One region of the Halobacillus sp. ACCC02827 genome, then DNA from elsewhere that is predicted to be linked to it. Evidence: riboswitches for the same ligand, from Rfam matches in the RefSeq annotation. Region 1 holds a riboswitch; the other holds the start of a gene.
What was found. A riboswitch is a leader RNA that binds a small molecule or an ion and turns the genes downstream of it on or off. The one in region 1 is predicted to bind S-adenosylmethionine.
Positions count from the first base shown of each region.

Region 2: linked by a shared signal. The riboswitch ahead of QRD89_RS13745 (methionine ABC transporter ATP-binding protein) and the one ahead of mmuP (S-methylmethionine permease) in region 1 are both predicted to bind S-adenosylmethionine.

Region 1 is NZ_CP128168.1:678,359-682,814, forward strand. It holds gene QRD89_RS03425 (polyamine aminopropyltransferase) at 1-697, opposite strand, end outside; gene QRD89_RS03430 (DUF350 domain-containing protein) at 720-1,142, opposite strand; gene QRD89_RS03435 (DUF4247 domain-containing protein) at 1,166-1,714, opposite strand; gene QRD89_RS03440 (hypothetical protein) at 1,732-2,367, opposite strand; SAM riboswitch class I at 2,570-2,679, shown strand; gene mmuP (S-methylmethionine permease) at 2,769-4,175, shown strand; gene mmuM (homocysteine S-methyltransferase) at 4,141-4,456, shown strand, end outside.
Region 2 is NZ_CP128168.1:2,585,473-2,589,928, reverse strand. It holds gene QRD89_RS13765 (toprim domain-containing protein) at 1-334, shown strand, start outside; gene QRD89_RS13760 (thioredoxin family protein) at 345-659, shown strand; gene QRD89_RS13755 (hypothetical protein) at 764-1,075, shown strand; gene QRD89_RS13750 (TlpA family protein disulfide reductase) at 1,068-1,487, opposite strand; SAM riboswitch class I at 1,685-1,793, shown strand; gene QRD89_RS13745 (methionine ABC transporter ATP-binding protein) at 1,873-2,898, shown strand; gene QRD89_RS13740 (methionine ABC transporter permease) at 2,891-3,559, shown strand; gene QRD89_RS13735 (MetQ/NlpA family ABC transporter substrate-binding protein) at 3,584-4,414, shown strand.

The DNA of each region.
Region 1 (4,456 bases):
TGTAAACGATCGGGTCTGCGTAAGATTTCTGCTCAAAGACACTGGCATACTTCTCTCCAAATAAGAATCCCGCGACAAGCAGAAGGAGAATGAGGAAGCCGGCCGCTTGGTGGACTTTGGGCCTGGACATCTCTTCTCGGAACCTTAATGTGATGAACAGAGCGACAATCGCATTGATCATGGCAATGAAAAAGGCAGTATTGATCAGACCGAGCAGAGGACGCAGGACGAGAGCGAATCCTACGGACCCGATCAGACTGCCGGCATAATCAAAAAACAGCACCCTCGCTGTGCTTTTACTTATATCTTCACGGATTTCCTGAACCCTTCGTATCAGGATCGGGAGCTCCAGACCTGTCAGAAACCCGGTTAAAGATATGACGGTGTACAAGTAGATCTGGGCAACGCCGTCATCGAAGTAAGCAGTGAAAAAAAACAATCCAAAGACGGAAAAGCCCCCGACGAGAGCGATCAAGTACTCTGCCTGAACGAAGCGGGTGACGAGCCAGTTCTTTAGTTTTTCACTCAGGGCTGCTCCGATTCCCATGGCCATCATGAACAGCCCGATGGTTATACAGTAATAAAGAACGCTGTCCCCGAATAAGTAGCTGCCTGCAGCACCATAAAGAACTTGGAAGACGATTCCGCAGATTGAAACGATTCCTGATGACAGATAAAGATACTTTTGTGCGTTCACGGTTGGTCCTCCTTTATTCTTCTTATGTAATGCTTCCTGCTACGGCAAAACCGATGAAGATACTGACAGATGCCGCTACAAGGCCGACAGCGATGTTGTTTTTCTTTATTTCCTCTTCCGCTTTGAACGGAGTGATCCACTCGAACAAATAGTAGCCGGCAATCATCAACAGAAAGCCGATGAAGATCCAGATAGAGGCGCTCCAAATACTTAAATTGTGGGCAATAGAAGATTCTGTAATGATACCTAGACCGATCAACTTCCCGGCGAACTGAGAAGCGACAGCGACGTTGCCCTTCAGCAGCTCTTCTTTATCGTTATAAGGGGTGAATTTTTCAAAGATGGCCATACAAATTCCTGCCAGGACAAGCATGACGATCCAATACAGCAAGGTCAATAGAAGGTCATAAACATTCAGTACTTCCGAAATATCGAATTCAAACATGGTTTTTCGCTCCTGTTCTTTTGTTATTTTCCTGCTCCGGGGCCGCCGCCGCGGACACCGGAGGATGTGCTGGATGACTGGCGTACGGATGGACTGCTCCCGGCATTTTTCACATAACTTCCACCGCTGCCGCCGATATACCCTGTATAAAAGAAGCCGCCGCGGTTATCGAGGTCCATAGCATAAACCTCTTCTGCTTCCTCTTCTATGCCGTAGTCCGAAAAGAAATCACTATCATAATTGTTCCGGACGAATTCTTTATCCGATACTTCGATGATGGTATCTTCTTCTTTCTGGGTGTCCTGATAGACCTGCACGAGGTAATCGTCGTAGAGCATTAAATCACGACCGTCTTTGGAGGCTTTATGTACGGCCTCTTCAGAGTCGGTGATGCCGGCTGCCACTTTCTCCGGCTTCTGATCATAAGCGCGGAAGATTTCCGATTTGTTGCCCACATCATCGTATACGATATCCTCCATTGGGTATTGATCCCCGACTGCATCCACTACGTTGGAGCATGCCGTCAAACACAGCAGGCCGAGCAGAATAACCGGGATGGATTTGAGTTTCATACTCTTCATCTCCTGTTTTATTCATTTTCTAGAGGGCGTAGCATTAAGGAATTCAAGCGCCAGTGTGTTTCCTTCATACTGGACTGCCAATGTGGAGGGTAGTCTCCCTGCACCTCGAAGCGATCGGTATATGTCCGGTCTTCATCATCCGTGATGACCCGTTCCAATTCGAAGGAGAAGGTTACCCACACATCATATTGGAAGGTCGCCCATTCCACCCCGTGATCGGTTTCGATGCTGAGCGGGCTCACCGGCTGTTCATCCAAATAAGATTGAAATTGCTTGTTCCGTACGGTGTAATGGACATCTGTGATGTGCTCCGGATCGACTTCTTTGTTCATATAAACGTCACGAAGAGCGGTTTCATAAACCCGTTCATACAAAAAATAGGCATCCAAAGCACCCCAATTTTGATTGTCGATCTCGTTTAACGCAGCTATCGTATGAGTGAGAAAAGCAACTTCAGTAGGCTCATAGTCTTCATCTGTGATGTAGGTATCCATTGATACAGTCAGGTTGTCGGGTTTCTCTGAATCTCCTTCTCCATAGACATCAATTTCTCCCGGCATGAACATACCAATGAGCACGAGCAGTGCGAATATGGAGCCGATGACGATTCCTGATATTTTTAGTATTTTTATGAAGGTTTTCATTGTCTATCACCTCCTCAGAAAGGGAACGGAACGTGAGTGTTAAGGCAATTTCATCCATTTTAACCACTCTCATTATACGTTCCTATGAATCTAGAAACAACAAAATTCGAGGATATTCGGAACATTCAAGTTGCAGCGTAAGAATAAAATTCAGCGTTGACATTTTTTATTTGCGTTGTTAGAGTATTTAAAAAATACATATTTCTTATCCAGAGAGGTGGAGGGACTGGCCCTTTGAAGCCTCAGCAACAGGTCTGAATGCAGACACTGTGCTAATTCCAGCGGGTGTTGAATAACCCTGATAGATAGGAGCTTCCTTTTATTTGTCGGTAAACGCACCCGCTCCAGGGTGCGTTTTTTTATGTATTTTTAGATGAAGAGAAAGTGGAGGGGAAGAGAAAATGGAACAGAACTTCAAAAGAGAAATGAAAACACGCCACCTTGTGATGCTGTCACTCGGTGGAGTCATCGGAACCGGGCTGTTCCTCAGTTCCGGATACACCATCCAGCAGGCAGGACCATTCGGGACGGTGCTTGCCTATTTGATTGGTGCGTTGGTCGTTTACTTAGTGATGCTCTGTCTTGGTGAGTTGTCTGTACATATGCCGGAGACTGGTGCGTTTCACAGTTATGCCGCGAAGTATATCGGTCCGGGAACGGGGTTTACGGTTGCCTGGCTTTACTGGCTCACCTGGACAGTGGCGCTGGGATCGGAATTCACAGCTGCCGGACTGATGATGCAGCGGTGGTTCCCGGATATAAGTGTATGGATATGGAGCGCTTTATTCGCGATTTTGATCTTCGGATTGAATGCATTCACCGTGAAGTTTTTTGCAGAATCAGAGTTTTGGTTTTCTTCTGTCAAAGTCATCGCTATTTTTCTATTTATTCTACTTGGTCTGGCTGGAATTTTCGGTATTGTGCCGCTTGCAGATTCTGAACCAGCTCCGTTCTTTTCTAATTTCACAGAAGCCGGTTTGTTTCCGAATGGGGCTTTCGCCATCTTAATGACGATGCTGGCGGTCAACTTCGCATTCTCCGGTACAGAGTTGATCGGTATTGCGGCGGGAGAAACGGTCGATCCCGCGAAAACAATCCCGAAAGCCATCCGGACGACGCTCGTACGGCTCATTCTTTTCTTTGTAGGAACAATTATTGTGCTTTCCGCGCTGCTTCCGAGTTCGGAAGCCGGAGTCATTGAGAGTCCTTTCGTTGCCGTTTTGGAAAGAGTCGGTGTTCCATTTGCCGCAGATATCATGAACTTTGTCATCATCACGGCTATTTTGTCTGCAGCGAATTCAGGGTTATATGCCTCCTCCCGTATGCTATGGTCTCTCGCGGATCGGAAGACGATCTCTCCGAAATTCGCGAAAATGACGAAGAAAGGCATTCCGCTGAACGCCATCTTATTCAGCATGCTTGGTGGGGGACTGGCTCTGTTGTCCAGCATCATTGCGCCCGATACCGTCTATATCGTGCTGGTATCGATTTCAGGACTTGCAGTCGTTATCGTATGGATGAGCATCAGTCTTGCTCAATTTAATTTCCGGCGGGCTTATGTGAAAGCTGGGAACAAGGTGGAGGACCTGGGATACCGGGCGCCGCTTTATCCATTGGTGCCGATCGCATCGTTCCTGCTCTGTCTTGCCGCCTGCATCGGAATCGCCTTTGATCCGACACAGCGGATCGCCCTGTATTGTGGAATTCCATTCATCATCCTTTGTTATGCAGGGTATTATCTGTCACAATCCAAGAAGAAACGGAGAGTAGAACATGTCGAACAAAATCAACAAGCGCAATCCTATTAAACAACTATTGGAAACAAAAAAAACGATTATTCTCGATGGGGCGTTGGCGACAGAATTGGAGACATACGGCTTCGACCTTGATGATCCACTTTGGTCCGCCCGTGTGCTGCTTGAGAATCCGGATGCTATCCGTAAGGTTCATGCCGATTATTTCCGTAATGGTGCGGATATTGCCATCACCGCTAGTTATCAAGCAACCATTGATGGGTTTAAGCAGCGGGGGATCGACGAAGATAAGGCGCGCACATTAATTAAAGATACCGTTCGCCTGGCACAGGAAG
Region 2 (4,456 bases), 1.8 Mb from region 1:
AATCGTCATTGTCGAAGGGATAACCGACAAGAAGAAACTGAAGAAAGTGCTGGATGAAGAAGTGGAAATCATCTGCACGTACGGCACCTTAGGAATCGAGCGGATGGAGGAAATGATTTTCAACCACAACCTGGATGATCGCAGGGTATATATTTTAGTGGATGAAGACGATTCGGGCTACAAACTAAGGAAGCAGTTGACCGAAGAGCTTCCGCACGCCGAGCATATTTATATCGATAAAGCCTTCCGGGAAGTAGCAGCCACGCCTGAACAGGAGCTCGCCCGAGCATTGTTGAACCACCACTTTCAAGTGAAGTCCATTTATCTGATTTAGGAGGAAGCTTGTGCAGGAACTTGACTCACAGGAGTGGACCGAGCAGTCGAAGCAGGACCGATACACGTTGTCGTTCATTCACAGCCCTTTTTGTGCTACCTGTCATTTAGCAGAAAAGATGCTGAGGACGTTGGAAGAATTGTATAACGAGGAAGTATTCATAAAAGTGAATGCTTCCTTGAACCCTTTCGCTATGGAGCGTTTTCAAATTGAGAGTGTTCCATGCCTTTTAATCATGAAGAACGAACAAATCGTCAAAAAGGTGTATGCGTTTCAATCGGTCCCTCATATGTATGAACAAACAGCTGAATATGTAAAACAATAAGCTAATTTCCCGGGAAATGACGAAGGAAAGCCTTGTTGGTAAACAGGAAAAACGCCCCCTTTGCAAGAATGTCTAAGCAAAGGGGGCGTTTTAGGATGGTGGAAATGATGAAGACTTGGATAGAGAAAGTGAACCATAGGAACGATCTGATTCCATCTTGGCGGGAAAGAGAGATCCATGTAGCTTTTCAGTCCAAGAATAATTTATTTACTTTCCTCATCACTCCGGCGGGGATATGTCCTGATGTGCAAAGAACGGATGATGGCACGCTTTGTATCCATGTGGAAGATTCTGTGATGGAGGATCTGCTTGCCGGCAGGGAAAGGCTGACGGCGATGGACGACTCCCTCATCCGAATTCACGGCTCCTTCTCTGATGTGCTTTATTTGGAATCCCTGATGTTTCTTGCTAAATGATTCTTCCCAAGGACTGTGCGATATCGAGAAAGGAAGCTTGATCACCAAACGCTTCGTGGATAAACCCGTTCTGATCGATGATGACCGTTGAGGGTACTCCTCTGCATCCAAACAGGTCATATACGGTCCTGTCCTTATCGGCAAGGGTCGGCTGAGTGAGGAATTCTTTCGTGTAAGCGATGCCCGCTTCCGGACTTCTTTCCCGCCCTGTGACATTGATCGTCAGCATTTTTACTTTTTCTTTATCTGCGTTCTGATATAGCTGTTCCTTCAAAGGAAAATCCCTTCCGCAATCCGGGCACCAGGATGCCCAGAAGGTCAGAACGACGGCTTTTCCTTTATCTTCTCCTAGTTGATAAGTTCCTTGTTTATTTATAAACGGTAATTCGAAGTCGGGTGCTTCTTGTTTCATATCTGCGGCTCCTTTATGTGATTGGACTAAGCTTACAGCAACATGCTACCACATATTGTCCGCGTCCTTCGACCAATGAGAGGTACATGGAAACGACTTATTTTTCTGAAAAACGGAATATTTCCAGTTGACACAATTTTGGTGCGATGCTACAATCCATCTTGTGCTATTAAAATTATACATGCGAATAAGCGAATCTCTTATCCAGAGAGGCGGAGGGACTGGCCCTATGATGCCCGGCAACCGGCAAGCGTACGCTTGACAAGGTGCCAAATCCTGCAGAGTTATAATTCTGGGAGATGAGAGAACAGAGCGAATACAATAGATGTGCGCTTTTCTGTTCTCCTGAACAGAGAAGCGCTTTTTTTGTCAGGAGGGAAACATCATGATTACTATCAAAGGTCTATCGAAGATTTTTCAGACCAAAGATCGTGAAGTACGTGCGGTGGATGACCTCAGCGTCACGATCAATAAAGGAGAAATCTATGGCGTTATCGGATACAGTGGTGCAGGGAAAAGTACGTTTATCCGGCTGCTGAACAGACTGGAAGACCCGACGGAGGGAAGTATTATCGTCGATGATCAGGACTTAACCACTTTAAGCAAGAATAAATTGCGGGTGGCAAGACAGGACATCGGGATGATCTTCCAGCACTTTAATCTCCTGTGGTCCCGTACCGTCTTTGATAACATCGCATTTCCATTAGAAATAGCAGGGATACCGAAAGAAGACAGGAAGAAGCGTGTCAATGAACTCATCGATCTTGTCGGCCTGTCAGGCAGGGGGAATTCATATCCGTCCCAATTGAGTGGAGGGCAGAAGCAGCGGGTCGGAATCGCCCGGGCCCTTGCCAACAACCCGAAGGTCCTGCTGTGCGATGAAGCGACATCTGCTTTAGACCCGGAGACGACGGACTCGATTCTCGACCTCCTCGTTGATATCAACGAAAAGCTTGGGTTGACCATCGTGCTGATTACTCATGAAATGCACGTCATTCGAAAAATATGCCATCAGGTAGCGGTGATGGAAGAGGGGAAGATTGTAGAACATGGGGACGTGCTCGATGTTTTCCTTCGTCCACAAAAACCGGTGACGAAGAAGTTTGTTGATCAAGTAATGGGAGATCCCGATAAAGAGAACTCTCTCCAGTTGATCAAAGACCATTATTCGTCTGGTGAAATCGTCCGGCTCCACTTTGTAGGAGAAAGTACGAATCAGGCGTTGATCAGTGAGATCTCCAGAGAATTTGCGCTGGATGTCAATATCCTTCACGGGAAGATCACCCAAACACAAAAAGGGGCGTATGGTACCTTGTTCGTGCAATTGGAAGGGGAAGAAAGTGAGAGGCAGCGGGCCATCTCCTATATTCAATCTACATCCGTAGAAGTGGAGGTGAATCCGAATGTTTAATCAACTGTTTCCAAACGTAAGAATGGAAGATATGATCACGGCGACGAATGAGACATTATATATGACTATCATATCTGTGATCGGGACGTTTATCCTCGGCTTACTGCTCGGGCTTCTGTTGTACCTCACTTCTCCGGGAGGTTTATGGCAGAACAAGATTTTAAATGGTATAACAGCTTCGGTCGTCAACGTATTCCGGGCCATACCTTTCATCATTTTGATTCTGTTGCTTTTCCCTTTCACCGACTTCCTTATCGGGACAATCCGTGGACCGCAGGCTGCGCTTCCGGCATTGATCATCGGTGGTGCTCCGTTCTATGCACGTCTTGTAGAAATTGCATTGAAGGAAGTGGATAAAGGAGTGGTGGAAGCGGCAAAATCGATGGGGGCGAAATACTCCACCATCATCTTCAAGGTGCTGCTTCCGGAATCGATGCCAGCTTTGATTTCGGGTATTACTGTTACAGCCATCGCCCTTGTCGGCTATACGGCTGTAGCCGGAGCGATCGGTGCAGGAGGTCTTGGGGACTTCGCGTACTTTTATGGCTTCCAGCGCAGTGATTTCGACGTCGTATTCGTCTGTACTGTATTAATCATTCTGCTCGTATTCATCTTCCAATTCATCGGGGATTTCATTTCCCGTCGATTGGATAAAAGATAAAACAACCTTAGGAGGAAAATACTTATGAAAAAATGGTCACTTGGTTTACTGGCATTATTGTGCGTTGCTGTCCTGTCCGCCTGTGGTTCTTCTGATGAAGAATCCGGTGATTCAAATGAAATTAAGGTGGGGGCTACTAGTATTCCTCACGCAGAAATATTGGAAGAAGCTAAGCCGCTTCTTGAAGAGGAAGGCATTACGCTGACAATCGATACGTACCAGGATTATATCCTTCCAAATAAAGCTTTGGACGATGGGGACATCGATGCGAACTACTTCCAGACGATTCCCTACATGGAACTGCAGGAGAAAGATAACGGCTACGATTTCGTGAACCTTGGTGGCATCCACATTGAGCCTATGGGGATCTATTCACAGAAATATGATGATATCAAAGATGTAGAGGACGGAACGACACTCGTCATGAGCCGCTCTATATCCGACCATGGACGAATCCTTGCCCTCTTGGAGCGTGAAGGCCTGATCAAGCTTGACGAAAACGTGGAGAAAGTCGATGCCCAGGTGGATGATATCGTGGAAAACCCTAAAAATATCAAATTCGATTCCGGTGTAGATGCAGCCAACCTTCCGGAAACGTATAAGCGGGAAGAAGAAGTTCTTGTAGCAATCAACACGAACTATGCCATTGAAGCAGGCCTGGATCCACAAGAAGATTCTCTAATCTTGGAAAGTCCGGATTCCCCGTATGTGAACGTGATTGCAGCTAACAGCGATGATAAAGACAATGAAGCGTTGAAGAAATTGGTTGAGGTGCTTCATTCTGATGAGATTCAAACGTTTATTGAAGAAGAATACGATGGTGCCGTCGTACCTGTGAAGGAAGACAGCGAATAACGGATAAAACGAGTGGCTGCGGGGATAATAACCGCAGTCACT